2 regions of the Streptomyces sp. NPDC033216 genome follow, and region 2 is predicted to be linked to the other one. Evidence: riboswitches for the same ligand, from Rfam matches in the RefSeq annotation. Region 2 holds a riboswitch; the other holds the start of a gene.
The links. Region 2 has a riboswitch for cobalamin ahead of ACZ5Y0_RS26785 (cobalamin biosynthesis protein). Riboswitches for the same ligand answer to the same signal wherever they lie in the genome.

Region 1 (8,016 bases), on a different contig from region 2:
GCGCAGCGCGTCGAGCAGCTCGGGCGGGAACTCCCGGGCCCCGTAGGTGTCCCCGGCCGGTACGGCGATCAGGTCGGCGCTCTCCAGCCGTTCGAGCCCGTGTTCCGTGCCCACCGTGAAGCCGGCGTGGGTCGACAGGGTCGGCCCCTCGGCGGAGGCGACGGCGAAGTCGTAGAGCGGCAGGCCCTCGTCGCTGCGGTCGATGCCGAACACCTCGCAGACGACGCCGAGTTCGAAGGGGTGCACGCCGTCGAGGAGGATCGCGGCCACGTTCTTCAGCATGCCGACAGTGTGCCCCGCGGTGGCAGTAATTTGAAGGTGTGCGGCAGTCCTGCCACTGTCAGGAGTGTCGTAGTCGCATGATGCTTACCTCATGAACGCACTCACGGAAGCCCTCACCGTCCTCGCCGTGTTCCTGCTCCTCGCGGGTCCGGCGCTCGTGGGGCTGGCCCACGAACGCCGGATCGACCGCCGACTGCGCGCGGCGCGGACTCAGAAGTCCTCGTCCAGGTCCACGGTGCCCTCCACCGCGACCTGGTACGCCGACGGACGGCGCTCGAAGAAGTTGGTGAGTTCCTGAACGCCCTGTAGCTCCATGAAGGAGAACGGGTTCTCCGAGCCGTACACCGGGGCGAAGCCGAGGCGGCTCAGCCGCTGGTCGGCGACGCACTCGAGGTACTGGCGCATCGAGTCGGTGTTCATGCCCGGCAGGCCCTCCCCGCACAGGTCACGCGCGAACTGGAGCTCGGCCTCGACGGCCTCCCGCAGCATGTCGGTGACCTGCTCCTGGAGGCGGTCGTCGAACAGCTCCGGCTCCTCCTTGCGGACGGTGTCGACGACTTCGAACGCGAAGGACATGTGCATGGTCTCGTCACGGAACACCCAGTTGGTGCCGGTGGCGAGGCCGTGCAGCAGACCCCGGCTGCGGAACCAGTAGACGTACGCGAAGGCGCCGTAGAAGAACAGGCCCTCGATGCACGCGGCGAAGCAGATGAGGTTGAGCAGGAAACGGCGGCGGTCGGACATCGACTCCAGCCGGTCCAGCTTCTCCACCGAGTCCATCCAGCGGAAGCAGAACTCCGCCTTCTCACGGATGGAGGGGATGCTCTCGACCGCGTCGAAGGCGGCCGCGCGGTCCTCCGGGTCGGGGAGGTAGGTGTCCAGCAGGGTCAGATAGAACTGGACGTGCACGGCCTCCTCGAACAGCTGCCGGCTCAGGTAGAGCCGCGCCTCGGGGGAGTTGATGTGCTTGTACAGCGTCAGCACCAGGTTGTTCGAGACGATCGAGTCGCCCGTCGCGAAGAAGGCGACCAGCCGGCCGATCAGGTGCTGCTCGGCGGGTGTCAGCTTCGCGAGGTCCGTGACGTCCGAGTGGAGGTCGACCTCCTCGACGGTCCAGGTGTTCTTGATGGCGTCCCGGTAGCGCTCGTAGAAGTCGGGGTAGCGCATGGGGCGCAGGGTCAGCTCGAAGCCCGGGTCGAGCAGGTTCTTCCGGTTGTCACTCATCACTGGCAGGCCTCGCAGGACTCGGGGTTCTCAAGGGAGCAGGCGACGGCCTCTTCGGGGGCCGGCTGCGGTACGGGAATCGGGGCCTGTGCCTGTGCGGCGCGGGCGATGCGGGTCGCCGGGCGCGAACGCAGGTAGTACGTCGTCTTCAGGCCCGACTTCCAGGCGTACGCGTACATCGAGGAGAGCTTGCCGATGGTCGGCGTCTCCAGGAACAGGTTCAGGGACTGCGCCTGGTCCAGGTACGGGGTGCGGGCGGCGGCCATGTCGATCAGGCCGCGCTGCGGGATCTCCCACGCCGTGCGGTAGAGGGCCCGTACGTCCTCCGGGATCCAGGTGAACGCCTGCACGGACCCGTTCGCCTCGCGCAGGGCCTCGCGGGTGCGGGCGTCCCAGACGCCCAGCTCCTTGAGTTCCCGCACCAGGTAGGAGTTGACCTGGAGGAACTCGCCGGACAGCGTCTCGCGCTTGAACAGGTTGGAGACCTGCGGCTCGATGCACTCGTACACACCGGCGATCGACGCGATGGTGGCGGTCGGCGCGATGGCCAGGAGCAGCGAGTTGCGCATGCCGGTCGCCGCGACGCGCTCGCGCAGCGCCGCCCAGCGCTCCGGCCAGGTGAACTCGACGCCGTAGTGGTCGGGGTGCAGCACACCCCGGGCGGTACGGGTCTTCTCCCAGGCCGGCAGCGGGCCGTTGCGCTCGGCGAGGTCGGCGGAGGCCTCGTACGCGGCGAGCATGATCCGCTCGGCGATCCGGGTCGACAGGGCCTTGGCCTCGGGTGAGTCGAAGGGCAGCCGCAGCTTGAAGAAGACGTCCTGGAGGCCCATCGCACCCAGACCGACCGGACGCCAGCGGGCGTTGGAGCGGCCCGCCTGCTCGGTCGGGTAGAAGTTGATGTCGACGACCCGGTCGAGGAAGGTGACGGCGGTGCGGACGGTCTCGTCCAGCCGCTCCCAGTCGATGACGTCGGCGGCCCCGGGGTCCGTGACGACGAACGCGCCGAGGTTCACCGAACCCAGGTTGCAGACCGCCGTCTCGCCGTCGTCGGTGACCTCCAGGATCTCCGTGCAGAGGTTCGAGGAGTGGACCACATGGCCCGGCTCCGCTGTCTGGTTGGCGGTGCGGTTGGCCGCGTCCTTGAAGGTCATCCAGCCGTTGCCGGTCTGCGCGAGGGTGCGCATCATGCGGCCGTACAGGTCACGGGCCGGGATCGTCTTCCTCGCGAGCCCCTCGGCCTCCGCCGCGCGGTAGGCCGCGTCGAACTCGTCGCCCCACAGGTCGACCAGCTCGGGCACGTCGGCCGGGGAGAACAGGGACCACTGCCCGTCCGCGTTGACGCGGCGCATGAACTCGTCCGGCACCCAGTGGGCCAGGTTGAGGTTGTGCGTGCGCCGGGCGTCCTCACCGGTGTTGTCGCGCAGCTCCAGGAACTCCTCGATGTCGGAGTGCCAGGTCTCCAGGTAGACCGCGGCCGCGCCCTTGCGCCGGCCGCCCTGGTTCACGGCGGCGACCGAGGCGTCCAGCGTCTTCAGGAACGGCACGATGCCGTTGGAGTGCCCGTTGGTGCCCCGGATGAGCGACCCTCGCGAGCGGATCCGGCTGTACGACAGCCCGATGCCCCCGGCGTGCTTGGAGAGGCGGGCGACCTGGTGGTAGCGGTCGTAGATGGAATCCAGCTCGTCCAGCGGGGAGTCGAGGAGGTAGCAGGACGACATCTGCGGGTGCCGGGTGCCGGAGTTGAACAGGGTGGGGGAGGACGGCAGGTAGTCCAGGCGGCTCATCAAGGTGTAGAGCGCGGCGACCTCGTCGACGGACCTCGTCGTGTCGTCCTCCGCCAGGCCGCTCGCCACCCGCAGCAGGAAGTGCTGGGGCGTCTCGACGACCTTGCGGGTGATCGGGTGGCGCAGCAGATAGCGGCTGTGCAGGGTGCGCAGGCCGAAGTAGCCGAAGCGGTCGTCGGCACCCGTGTCGACCAGCGCGTCGAGCCGGGCCGCGTGCAGCCGCACGAACTCGGCGGTGCGATCGGCGATCAGGCCCTCACGGTGGCCGACGGCGACGGAGTCGGTGAAGGAGGTGACGCCCTGGGAGGCGGCCTCCGCCCGGATGCCGAGCGTCAGCAGCCGGGCGGCCAGCCGGGAGTAGGCGGGGTCCTCGGAGATCAGACCGGCGGCCGCCTCCGTGGCCAGCTCGCGCAGCTCCGACTCGTCCGCCCGAGCGGAACGGCCCCGCAGAGCGGCGGCGGCGACCCGGCCGGGGTCGGCGTCGGTGAGGTCGGCGGTCAGCTCGGTCAGCGTCCGCAGCAGCGCGGCTCCGGGGCCGTCGGTCTCCGGGGCTGCTGAAACCGGTTCGGCTGGCGCGATGGTCACGTGGGGGCTCTCCCTCGCTCGGCGGGGGCCTTGCGGAGGGCAGGGGGCGGCACACGAGCGCGGGGCGCGTCGCGTCCACCGGCCCATTCCGCGAGGCCCGGACGTCAGGGCACCCGAGCCGGACGGACCGGGTGCGCTGCCGGCAGGTGCTCGGACTGACCATGCGTGCGCAAAGGGACATGGACGCACGCAAGTACACCGTTGCGGGACAGTTCCGGATTCGCACCGGATTCCCCTGCGGCGACAGCGAGCATGAGCATACATCTTGTGTTGGGCTGGCGCGCGAGCCCCAGATGTTGTGTCCGGCTGGCTTCGCAGCGTCAACTCACCGAGGCTCACCATGCCGACACGCGGTGCCCCTCACGGGGGACGGAGGCCGGTCCTTGCGGTGGGAGCGCGTACGACAGCGGGGCGCCGAGGCGACGTGCCCTCGGCGGCCCGCTGCGGGAGGTGCGGGAGGACGCTCCCTCGCGCTAGTGCCCCGCCCCCGCCGTCGCCGGCGGCAGTTCCACCTGGACGCCCGGCTCGCCGGCGTCCGCCGTGTAGTCCGACGGGGAGGTCTCGTCGACGCCCTCCGGCGCCTTCAGGGCCTTGAGGACGAAGGTCAGCACCACCGTCACCACCACGTTCAGCACGAACGCCGTGAGGCCGATGTAGCCGATCTCGCCGATACCGGGGATCTCCTTCGACGAGCCGCCGAAGTGCTTCTGGGTCGGGGAGGCGACGCCGTACGCCGCGAAGGTGCCGTACAGCATGCCGACCGCCCAGCCGGCCAGCAGGGCCCAGCGGTGGAACCAGCGGGTGAACAGGCCGCCGACCAGGGCCGGGAAGGTCTGCAATATCCAGATACCGCCGAGCAGCTGGAAGTTGATGGCGACCGTCTTGTCCATGGTGAGGACGAAGACCAGCGCGCCCACCTTCACCAGGAGCGACACCAGCTTGGAGACGCGGGTCTCCTCCTTGGGCGTGGCGTCCGGCTTGATGAAGTCCTTGTAGATGTTGCGGGTGAAGAGGTTCGCCGCGGCGATGGACATGATCGCCGCCGGTACCAGCGCGCCGATGCCGATCGCCGCGAACGCCACGCCCGCGAACCAGTCCGGGAACATGTCCTCGAACAGCTGCGGGATCGCCAGCTGCCCGTTGGAGACCTTCACCCCGGCCGCGATCGCCATGAAGCCCAGCAGGGCGAGCAGACCGAGCATGAGGGAGTACAGCGGCAGGATCGTGGTGTTGCGGCGGATCACGTCACGGCTGCGCGAGGACAGCGTCGCGGTGATGGAGTGCGGGTACATGAACAGCGCCAGCGCGGACCCCAACGCCAGCGTGGCGTACGTCCACTGGCCCGCCTCGGCCGGTGCGAGCGCGCCGCGCGGCTTGCCGGTCGCCGGATTGGTCTGCGCGAAGGCGTCGCCCGCCTTGGCGAAGATGTCGTCGAACCCGCCGAGCTTGATGGGGATGTAGATGATCGCCACCGCGATGACGAGGTAGATCAGCGTGTCCTTCACGAACGCGATCAGCGCGGGCGCCCGCAGACCCGAGGAGTAGGTGTACGCCGCCAGCACGCCGAAGGCGATCAGCAGGGGCAGGTCCTTGACGAACCAGTTGGTGTCCTCGCCGCCGCCGACGCCCATCACGTCCAGCACCGCCTGGATGCCGACGAGCTGGAGCGCGATGTACGGCATCGTGGCCAGGATGCCGGTGACGGCCACGGCCAGGGACAGGCCCTTGGAGCCGAACCGGCCGCGCACGAAGTCCGAGGTCGTCACGTACCCGTGCTTGTGCGACACCGACCACAGGCGCGGCAGGAAGGTGAAGATCAGCGGGTAGACGAGGATCGTGTACGGCACCGCGAAGAAGCCCGCCGCGCCGGCCGCGTAGATCGCCGCCGGGACCGCCACGAACGTGTAGGCCGTGTACAGGTCGCCGCCGAGCAGGAACCAGGTGACCCAGGTGCCGAACGACCGGCCGCCCAGACCCCATTCGTCGAGGCTGTGCTCGTCGGCGGCCCTGCGCCAGCGCGCGGCCAGGAAGCCCATGACCGTGACGGCCAGGAAGAAGAAGATGAAGACGGCGAGTGCGACGCCGTTCACGCCGTCGTTCACTTCGCGGCACCCCCGCCCTGGTTCTTGCGGCCGCGCTGGTCGAACTGCCACAGCTTGTACGCGGTCACGGTGAGCGCCGTGGAGAGGAGCACCCACAGCATCTGGTACCAGTAGAAGAAGGGGATGCCGATGAACGTGGGGTCGGTCTTCGCGTACGAACCGACCCACAGCATCGCCACGAAGGGCGCGAACAGGCAGAGGCCGATGACGACGCGCAAAGGCGTCACCACCGGCCCCCTGGTGACTTCCGGGGCTTCTGACATCGGGCGGCTCCGTCCCCTCGCAGATCATGTGCAACGCGCACGAAATGTAGGTGACGGATAAAGGAAAACGGAAGACCTCGTCCGCATATCGGTCCCAGGACCGCACGGTCACTCCGCGGGCCGCTTCAGCCCGCGACGACCTCGTACGGTTTCCGTTACCTCGGTCGCTCAGCCGCGCGACGACCTCGTACCGCTTCCGTTACCGCGCGGTCACTCCACGGGTCGGTTCAGCCGCGCGACGAACTTGTACCGGTCCCCCCGGTACACCGATCGCACCCATTCCACCGGCTGCCCCTCCTTGTCCACGGAGTGGCGGGACAGCATCAGCATCGGCAGGCCGACGTCCGTGCCCAGCAGGCCCGCCTCGCGCGGTGTGGCCAGGGAGGTCTCGATGGTCTCCTCGGCCTCCGCGAGGTGGACGTCGTAGACCTCGGCGAGCGCGGTGTAGAGGGACGTGTACTTCACCAGTGACCTGCGCAGGGCCGGGAAGCGCTTGGCCGACAGATGGGTGGTCTCGATGGCCATCGGCTCGCCGTTGGCCATGCGCAGCCGTTCGATGCGCAGCACGCGGCCGCCGGCGGTGATGTCGAGCAGTCCGGCGAGGCGGTCGTCGGCCGTGATGTAGCCGATGTCCAGCAACTGCGAGGTCGGTTCGAGGCCCTGCGCGCGCATGTCCTCGGTGTACGAGGTGAGCTGGAGCGCCTGGGAGACCTTCGGCTTGGCGACGAAGGTGCCCTTGCCCTGGATGCGCTCCAGCCGACCTTCGACGACCAGTTCCTGGAGTGCCTGGCGCACGGTGGTGCGCGAGGTGTCGAACTCGGCCGCCAGCGTGCGCTCGGGCGGCACCGGCGTGCCGGGCGACTGCGTCTCCGTCATGTCGAGGAGATGCTTCTTCAGGCGGTAGTACTTGGGCACGCGCGCGGTACGGACGGTCGCCCCACCCTCGTGCTCCGCACTGCTGACGTCGGTGCTCATGGCCTGCCTTCCCGGCTCCGGGTGCCGAACCGGCCGACATTCCCTCGGCCGCGGCTCACATCGTGGCACGGGTTCGTGGGCGGGGTGTCCAGTGCGGTGACCTCGCGCGCTCCGTGATCTCCTCTGTATACCTCTGGGACCCCCGTTGGTCTAGTCCAGCACGCCCTGCGCGGACGGCTGGTTCGCTGCGTCGGCGAGGGTCGATCTGCCGCCCCTGAATTGAAAAGTCCCTGCATATCGCGGTCCCGTAACGGACGACTCAACCCCGCTTGAACACCCTTGACAGCCCTATTGGTCTGAGCCAAGCTCCCCCGTACTGGTCTACACCATTGGTCCAGGTCCTGGCCCCACGGACGGTACGCGTTGACGCTCGACCGCGGCGGGGAGGCAGGGGGGTTTGTGGCATCCCTGAGGAGGGTTGGCGTGAAGCGCAAGCTGATAGCCGCGATCGGTATCGCGGGCATGATGGTCTCCATCGCGGCGTGCGGGGACGACAAGGACGGCGGGGCCTCGGACAAGGGCACCGACGCCAAGGAGCTGACGGTCTGGCTGACCGTCGACGCGCAGAACAACTGGCCCGAGCTGGTGAAGGCCGCGGACGCGGCGGTGCAGAAGAAGCACCCCGGTGTGAAGATCACCCACGAGTACTACGGCTGGCCCGACAAGAACGCCAAGCTCGACGCGGTTCTCGCCACCGACAAGGTCCCCGACGTGGTCGAGATGGGCAACACCGAGATGCTCGGCTACATGGTCAAGGGCGCCTTCGCCCCCCTGGACGCCTCCAAGTTCGACAACTCCTCC
Region 2 (8,016 bases):
GCGGCCGGCGGCGAAGCGACGGGAGGCCTCCCAGGGGGCCACGGTGTCGTCGGGTCCGTGGAGGACGAGGGTGGGCACGGCGGGCGCGGCCGGGTCGGCGGCCCCGTCGGCGCTCAGGCCGGCGCGGCCCTCGGCCGCGCGGACGGCCAGTGGCAGAAGCGCGCCGGGGGTGTGCCGGGCGGAGGCGAGGGCCCTCAGGGTGGCCTGCCAGTCGAGCACCGGGGAGTCCAGCACCAGACCCGACACGCGGTCGCGCAGCCCCGAGCGGGCGGCGGCGCGCAGGGCCATGGTGGCGCCGGTGGACCAGCCGAGCAGGACGAGGCGTTCGGCGCCCTGGCGGACGGCGTAGCGCATGGCCGCGTCCAGGTCGCGCCACTCGGTCTCGCCGAGGTGGTTGAGGCCGTCCGGGGAGGGGGGCGCGCCCAGGTCGCCACGGTGGGCGAGGGCGAGGACGGGGAAGCGGCGGCGGTGCAGGAAGCCGGTCAGGTTCAGGGTGTGCTCGCGGGTGGTGCCCAGGCCGTGCACCGCGATCACCCAGGTGCGGCGAGCGCCGGGGACTAACCAGGCAGGCAGCGGGCCCAGCTCGCCGGGCACGTCCACGTCGGCGTGGTCGAGGCCGAGCGCGGTGCTCGGGTTGCCGACGAACAGGTTCGGGGTGAGCCACACCGCGTCGCCGGCGCTGAGCGTGCCGTGGGTGACGCGCTCCAGACGGCGTACGACGGTGTCGGCGGAGTGCGGGGCGTTGGCCAGGACGGGGCCGACGACCGCGTGGGAGCCGTCGCCCGCGAGGCCGTAGGTACCGGGGCGCAGGGCGGCGAGGTGGCGGGTGAGGGTCACCTGGCCGGCGGCCGTGCCGTGCACGGTGAGCCGGGGTTCGGTGGGCAGGGGGCGGCCGGGCGACGCCTTCAGCGCCGCGTCGCTGGCGAGGCGGCCTGCGGCCACGCTCGCCGCGCCGGCGGCGAGGGCTGCGACTGCGGTGACGGCGGTTGCGGTGACGGGGCGCACGTGTCCAGTGTCCTGGCCGATCGTGATCGCGGCCAGTGGTGGGGGCCGTGTCGGGGGCGGGTGCGTGTTGTGCCTGGGGGCGCCTTCTCCTCTGCCGCGTGGGGCCGCGGGCGGGTCGTCTCTGCCGCGTGGGCGGCGGGCCGGTCGTCCAGGGCACCTCCGCCTCCGCCGCGTGAGGGCCGCGGGTCAGTGGCTGTGCCCCCTGCGGCGTGGGGTCGCGGGCGGGGCGGGTGAGTGGCTGTGTCCCCGAGCGCCTTCGCTTCTGCGGGGGCCGCGAGCCGGTGCGGCTGGTCGCGCGAGACGCGGCGCGGTCGTGCAGCGCCACAGCCCCGTCCGCCGTGAAGGGCTCACCTCACGTCCTTCTGGCCGTATCCACTCAGCTTCTCGCCCGCCTCCCTCAGCTGCGCCTCCGTCAGGAGGTTCGGGGTGCGGCCCGGGACCGAGGACGCGGTCAGCCACAGGTGGCACATCCATTCGAGCTGGGCCGTGCGGTCGTAGGCCTCGTCGAGGGTGGTGCCGTAGGTGAGGGTGCCGTGGTTCTGGAGGAGGCAGGCCGTGCGGTCGGTGAGGGCGCGGAGGAGGTTGCGGGCGAGTTCCTCGGTGCCGTAGGTCGCGTAGGGGGCGACGCGGACGGGGCCGCCGAGGGCGCCCGTCATGTAGTGGACGGGCGGGAGTTCGGTCACGAGGGTCGAGACGGCGGTGGCGTGCACGGCGTGGGTGTGGACGACGGCGCGGGCGTCGGTGGTGCGGTGGACGGCGAGGTGCATGGGCAGCTCGCTGGTCGGGGTGAGGACGCCGAGGACCTGTCGGCCGTCGAGGTCGACGCCGGTGACGTCGTCCGGGGTGAGGCGGTCGTAGGGGACGCCCGAGGGCGTGACCAGGACGAGGTCTCCGACCCGGACGGAGACGTTGCCCGAGGTGCCGACGACGAGCCGGTCCGCGACGGTGCGGCGGGCCGTCGCCACGAGCTGTTCCCAGGCGTGCTCGACCTCCTCGGCGCGGAGGTCGTGGGCGCTGTCACCGGTGTCGTGTCGCTGGTCGGTCATGCCGTGATCCTGCCAGGTGACCAATGTCTCTTTCAGGGCCCCTCGGGACCCCCGGAGAAGCGGGCCCGGGACCCCGGCCCGTGCGGCGCCTGGGGCGTCACGACGGAGCGGAACGCATGCCGCCGATTGTGGACACCATGAAGCCCGTCCCAGTTCACCTTCCGTTCACTCGGGTTACCTACGTTCATCCTGCCAATGACCTCGAACGATTGCCTGGGTAAATGGAAAGCTTCTCGCTGATCCTCGCGATTGTGGTAGTAACCGCACTCGCGTTCGATTTCACGAACGGTTTCCACGACACCGCCAACGCGATGGCCACCACCATCTCGACCGGTGCGCTCAAGCCCAAGGTCGCGGTGGCCATGTCCGCCGTACTGAACCTTGTAGGCGCCTTTCTCTCCGTGGAGGTCGCCAACACGATCTCCAAGGGTCTCGTCGACGAGACCGGCATCCGTCCCGAGGTCATCTTCGCCGCCCTGGTCGGCGCGATCCTCTGGAATCTGCTGACCTGGCTGGTCGGGCTCCCCTCCAGCTCCTCCCACGCCCTGATGGGCGGTCTCATCGGTGCCACCATCGCCTCGGCCGGTGTCGGCGCGGTCCACGGTGACGTACTGGTCACCAAGGTCCTGATCCCGGCGATCGCCGCGCCGATCGTGGCGGGCGTCGCCGCGATGCTCGCGACCCGGCTGTCCTACACGCTGGGCAAGAAGGCCGACGGCAAGGCCGCCGCGAAGGGCTACCGCACCGGCCAGATCGCCTCCGCGGGCCTGGTCTCACTGGCCCACGGCACCAACGACGCGCAGAAGACGATGGGCATCATCACCCTCGCCCTGGTCGCCGGCGGCGCCGTCGCTCCCGACTCCGACCCGCCGCTGTGGGTCATCCTGTCCGCGGGTCTGGCGATCGCGCTCGGCACCTACCTCGGCGGCTGGCGCATCATCCGCACCATGGGCAAGGGTCTGACCGACCTTCAGCCGCAGCAGGGCTTCGCCGCCCAGACGAGCGCGGCCACCGTCATCCTGGCCTCCTCCCACCTCGGCTTCTCGCTCTCCACCACGCACTCCGTCTCCGGCTCGGTGATGGGCGCGGGCCTGGGCCGCAAGGGCGGGGTCGTCCGCTGGTCGACCGCCACCCGGATGTTCGTCGCCTGGGGCCTGACGCTGCCGGCCGCGGCCCTGGTCGGCGCCCTGGCCGAGTACGTGACCGGCTTCGGCAGCTGGGGTACGGCGCTCGTCGCGGTGTTCCTCATCGCCTCCAGCGCCGCGATCTGGAAGATCTCGCGCCGCGAGGTCATCGACCACACCAACGTCGTCGAGGAGGACGAGGAGCCGGCCGGCGTGGTGACCGCCGCGATCGCCGCCGTGACCCCGCCCCCGGCGGGTACGGTCACCGAGGACCTGACGGCCACCATCCCCGCCCCCGTGGCGGAACCCGCCCCGCCGGTCGCCCCCACCGTCACCACCGTCTGAGCCCCGCCCCCACCGGTACGAAGGAAGAAGCAGCATGAAGATCGACTGGGCGGCTCTCGGATCCGTCTTCGGTGTCAGCCTCTTGGTGACCGTGGCCCTCGTGGCCCTGTTCACCCTCGGCATCATGGGCCTCTCCCGCCGCGAGCGGGCGGCGGCCCAGGGCGACTCCGCCACCCTGGCGGTCACCGGCGCGTACGCGTGCTTCGCGGCGTGCGCCGCGGCGGTGGCGTACGGCATCTCGCTGATCGTCGTCTGACGGACGGCACGCGCACGCGTGGGGCGCGGGACGGGTCACCGTCCCGCGCCCCACGCGTGCGTGACGGCCGTGACCCAGGGCATGTGGGGTTCTGCACACTGACCCGCCGCAGGTCAAGGGTGAGTTGACGGCCGTTCGGGGACCGTGGTGGACTGCCGGGGCCATGTACGGCGACAGAAGAGGAAGCCGGTGTGAATCCGGCGCGGTCCCGCCACTGTCACCGGGGTAGAAAGCCCCGGGAGCCAGGAACTCTCGTCGCCGGTCTCGTCGAACCAGGGCGTGGACACCCTGAGTGAGGACATAACGCCATGCTCGGCTGCCGTTCGAGGTTCAGCACCAGGTCGTTCCCCGACCCGTCGGCCGGCTGAGCCGATGGGTGCCGATCGCCGCTACGCGTACGGTGCCGCCGCCGGCCTCCTGGGGGACCTGATCCTCGGCGATCCGCGCCGGGGGCATCCGGTCGCCGTCTTCGGACGGGCCGCGGCCGGCGTGGAGCGCGTGCTGTGGCGGGACCACCGAGGGTGGGGCGCGTTGCACGCCGCCGTGTGCGCCGGTGGCGCCGTGGCCCTCGGGGCCGCCGCCACGCATGCCGTACGCCGCTCCCCCGCCGCCTCCGTCGCGTTGACCGGTGCCGCCGCCTGGGCCGTCGTCGGCGGGACCTCGCTGGTGCGGGAGGCCCGGACCGTCGGGCGGGCCCTGGAAGCGGGGGACGTCGAGGGCGCGCGGGCCCGGCTGCCGCATCTGTGCGGACGGGACCCGCAGACCCTGGACGCCGACGGCATCGCCCGCGCGGTCGTCGAGTCCGTCGCCGAGAACACCTCCGACGCGGTCGTGGGAGCCCTGGTGTGGGGGGCCGTCGGCGGAGTGCCGGGGCTGCTCGGGTTCCGGGCCGTCAACACCCTGGACGCCATGGTGGGCCACCGGTCGCCGCGCCACCGCCGGTTCGGGTGGGCCTCGGCCCGGCTGGACGACGTCGCCGGCTGGCCGGGGGCGCGGCTGACCGCCGTACTCGCCGCCGTGGCCGGGGACGATCCGCGGGGTGCGGTGCGGGCCTGGCGGGCCGACGCTCACAGGCACCCCAGCCCCAACGCCGGTCCCGTGGAGGCGTCGTTCGCCGGCGCCCTCGGGGTGCGGCTGGGCGGGACGCTGTCGTACGGCGGGCGGGTCGAGCACCGGCCCGTGCTGAACGGGGAGCGGGGACGGCCCGTCGTGCCCCACGACATCGAACGTGCCGCGCGGCTCTCCCGCCGTGTCGGCCTGCTCGCGCTCGGCGCCACGGTCGCCGCGCGCGTCATCACCGCGCGCCTCGTCGCCGCGGGAGCGAAGGGGCGTACGTCATGAGCGGGGGTCTCCTCGTCGCCGGCACCACCTCCGACGCCGGCAAGAGCGTCGTCACGGCCGGGATCTGCCGGTGGCTCGTGCGGCAGGGGGTCAAGGTCGCGCCGTTCAAGGCGCAGAACATGTCCCTCAATTCGTTCGTGACCCGCGAGGGCGCCGAGATCGGGCGGGCGCAGGCCATGCAGGCGCAGGCCTGCCGGGTGGAGCCGACGGCGCTGATGAATCCGGTGCTGCTCAAGCCGGGCGGCGAGCGGAGCAGCCAGGTCGTGCTGCTCGGCAAACCCGTCGGCGAGTTGAGCGCTCGCGGTTACCACGGGGGCCGGCAGGAGAGGCTCCTCGGAACCGTTCTCGACTGTCTCGCCGAGTTGCGGGGCACGTATGACGCGGTGATCTGTGAGGGGGCGGGAAGCCCAGCCGAGATCAACCTGCGGCGGACCGACATCGTGAACATGGGGATCGCCCGCAACGCCCGGCTCCCCGTGCTCGTCGTCGGCGACATCGACCGCGGCGGCGTCTTCGCCTCCTTCTTCGGGACCGTCGCGCTGCTCTCGCCGGAGGACCAGGAGCTGGTCGCGGGGTTCCTCGTGAACAAGTTCCGCGGTGACGTCTCGCTGCTGGAGCCGGGCCTGGACATGCTGCACGGGCTCACCGGGCGGCGGACGTACGGCGTGCTGCCGTTCCGGCACGGGCTCGGGATCGACGAGGAGGACGGACTGCGGGTCTCCCTGCGGGGCACCGTCCGGGAGTCGAACGTCTCCCCGCCCGTGGGCGAGGACGTGCTGCGGATCGCCGTCTGCGCGATTCCGCTCATGTCCAACTTCACCGACGTGGACGCGCTGGCCGCCGAACCGGGCGTCGTCGTGCGGTTCGTGGACCGGCCGGAGGAGCTGGCCGACGCCGACCTCGTGGTGATCCCCGGGACCCGGGGGACGGTGCGGGCGCTGGAGTGGCTGCGGGAGCGGGGGCTCGCCCAGGCCATCGGGCGCAGAGTCGCCGAAGGCCGGCCCGTCCTCGGCGTCTGCGGCGGCTTCCAGATCCTCGGTGAGCACATCGAGGACGACGTCGAGAGCCGGCGAGGCCATGTCGACGGCCTCGGGGTGCTGCCGGTCCGGGTGCGGTTCGCCCACGAGAAGACGCTCACCCGGCCGGTGGGAGAAGCCCTCGGCGAACCGGTCGAGGGGTACGAGATCCATCACGGGATCGCCGAGATCAGTGGCGGTGAACCCTTCCTGGACGGCTGCCGGGTCGGACAGACCTGGGGCACGCACTGGCACGGCTCACTGGAGTCGGACGGTTTCCGCCGGGCGTTCCTGCGGGAGGTGGCGGCCGCCGCGGGCCGCCGTTTCGTGCCGGCCGCCGACACCTCCTTCGCCGCGCTGCGCGAGGAGCAGCTCGACCGGCTCGGCGACCTCATCGAACAGCACGCGGACACCGACGCGCTGTGGCGGCTCATCGAGTCGGGCGCGCCGCAAGGACTGCCTTTCATTCCACCGGGAGCGCCCGCATGAGCACAGTGTTGTTGTTGTCGACCGCCGACACCGATCTGCTGGCGGCCCGCGCCGCCGGCGGTGCCTCCTACCGGATCGGCAACCCGACCCGCGTGGACGTCGCGGAGGAACTTCCCGGCCTGATCGAGGGCTCGGACGTCGCCGTCGTGCGGCTGCTCGGCGGGAAGCGCGCCTGGGAGGACGGGCTCGCCGCGCTCAGGGCGTCGGGCATCCCCACGGTGCTGCTGGGCGGGGAGGCCGTGCCCGACGCGGAGTTGATGGCCGAGTCGTCCGTGCCCGCCGGCGTGGTGGCGGAGGCGCTCAGGTATCTCGTCGAGGGCGGGCCGGCCAACCTCACCGAGCTGGCGCGGTTCCTCTCCGACACCGTGCTCCTGACGGGCGAGGGGTTCGAGGAGCCGCGGAAGATGCCCGAGTACGGCGTCCACGGGGACCGGGTGCTCCGGGACGGCCGTCCGACCGTAGGCGTGCTCTTCTACCGCGCGCATGAGCTGAGCGGCAACACCGCCTTCGTGGACACGCTGTGCGACGCGATCGAGGCGACGGGCTCCAACGCCCTGCCGGTGTACTGCGGTTCGCTGCGCGACGCCGATCCCGGTCTGTACGAGATCCTCGGCTCGGCGGACACCCTGGTCGCCACCGTCCTCGCCGCGGGCGGCACGCACGCCTCGCAGGCCTCGGCCGGCGGCGACGAGGAGGCCTGGGACATCGGAGCGCTGAAGGACCTCGATGTTCCTGTCCTGCAAGGACTCTGCCTGACCTCGTCGAAGGCGGCCTGGGACGCCTCCGACGCCGCCCTCTCCCCCATGGACGCGGCGATGCAGGTCGCGATCCCGGAGTTCGACGGGCGGCTGATCACGGTCCCGTTCTCCTTCAAGGAGCAGGGGCCGGACGACGTCCCCGTGTACGTCGCCGACCCCGAGCGGGCCGCGCGCGTCGCCGGAATCGCCGTACGGCACGCCCGGCTGAGGCACAAGGCGAACGCCGACAAGAAGCTCGCGCTCGTCTTCACCGCCTACCCGACCAAGCACTCGCGGGTCGGCAACGCGGTCGGCCTCGACACGCCCGCCTCGGCCGTCCAGGTCCTGGACGCCCTCAAGGCGGCCGGCTACTCGCTCACCGAGTACCCCGACAACGGCGACGAGTTGATCCACCGGCTGATCGACGCCGGCGGCCACGACGTCGAATGGCTCACCGAGGAGCAGCTCGCCGCCGCGCCCGCGCGGGTGCCGCTGGCGGACTACCGGGCCTGGTTCGACCGGCTCGATCCCGACCTCAGGCAGGGCATGCTGGACGCGTGGGGGGAGCCGCCGGGCGGTCTCTACGTCGACGGCGACGACATCGTGCTGGCCTCGCTCCAGTTCGGCAACGTCGTCGTGATGATCCAGCCGCCGCGC

Region 1: another riboswitch for cobalamin. It lies ahead of ACZ5Y0_RS05885 (ribonucleoside-diphosphate reductase subunit alpha); the one in region 2 lies ahead of ACZ5Y0_RS26785 (cobalamin biosynthesis protein).

What each region holds. Positions count from the first base shown of each region.
Region 1 covers NZ_JBVIQK010000002.1:537,492-545,507, forward strand. The annotation lists gene ACZ5Y0_RS05875 (GlxA family transcriptional regulator) at 1-282, opposite strand, end outside; gene ACZ5Y0_RS05880 (ribonucleotide-diphosphate reductase subunit beta) at 493-1,506, opposite strand; gene ACZ5Y0_RS05885 (ribonucleoside-diphosphate reductase subunit alpha) at 1,506-3,875, opposite strand; adenosylcobalamin-variant (AdoCbl-variant) riboswitch at 4,012-4,122, opposite strand; gene mctP (monocarboxylate uptake permease MctP) at 4,349-5,977, opposite strand; gene ACZ5Y0_RS05895 (DUF3311 domain-containing protein) at 5,974-6,240, opposite strand; gene ACZ5Y0_RS05900 (GntR family transcriptional regulator) at 6,451-7,215, opposite strand; gene ACZ5Y0_RS05905 (extracellular solute-binding protein) at 7,639-8,016, shown strand, end outside.
Region 2 covers NZ_JBVIQK010000017.1:102,456-110,471, reverse strand. The annotation lists gene ACZ5Y0_RS26805 (alpha/beta hydrolase) at 1-1,005, opposite strand, end outside; gene ACZ5Y0_RS26800 (class II aldolase/adducin family protein) at 1,353-2,051, opposite strand; gene ACZ5Y0_RS26795 (inorganic phosphate transporter) at 2,273-3,520, shown strand; gene ACZ5Y0_RS26790 (hypothetical protein) at 3,555-3,776, shown strand; cobalamin riboswitch at 3,908-4,047, shown strand; gene ACZ5Y0_RS26785 (cobalamin biosynthesis protein) at 4,149-5,117, shown strand; gene ACZ5Y0_RS26780 (cobyric acid synthase) at 5,114-6,622, shown strand; gene cobN (cobaltochelatase subunit CobN) at 6,619-8,016, shown strand, end outside.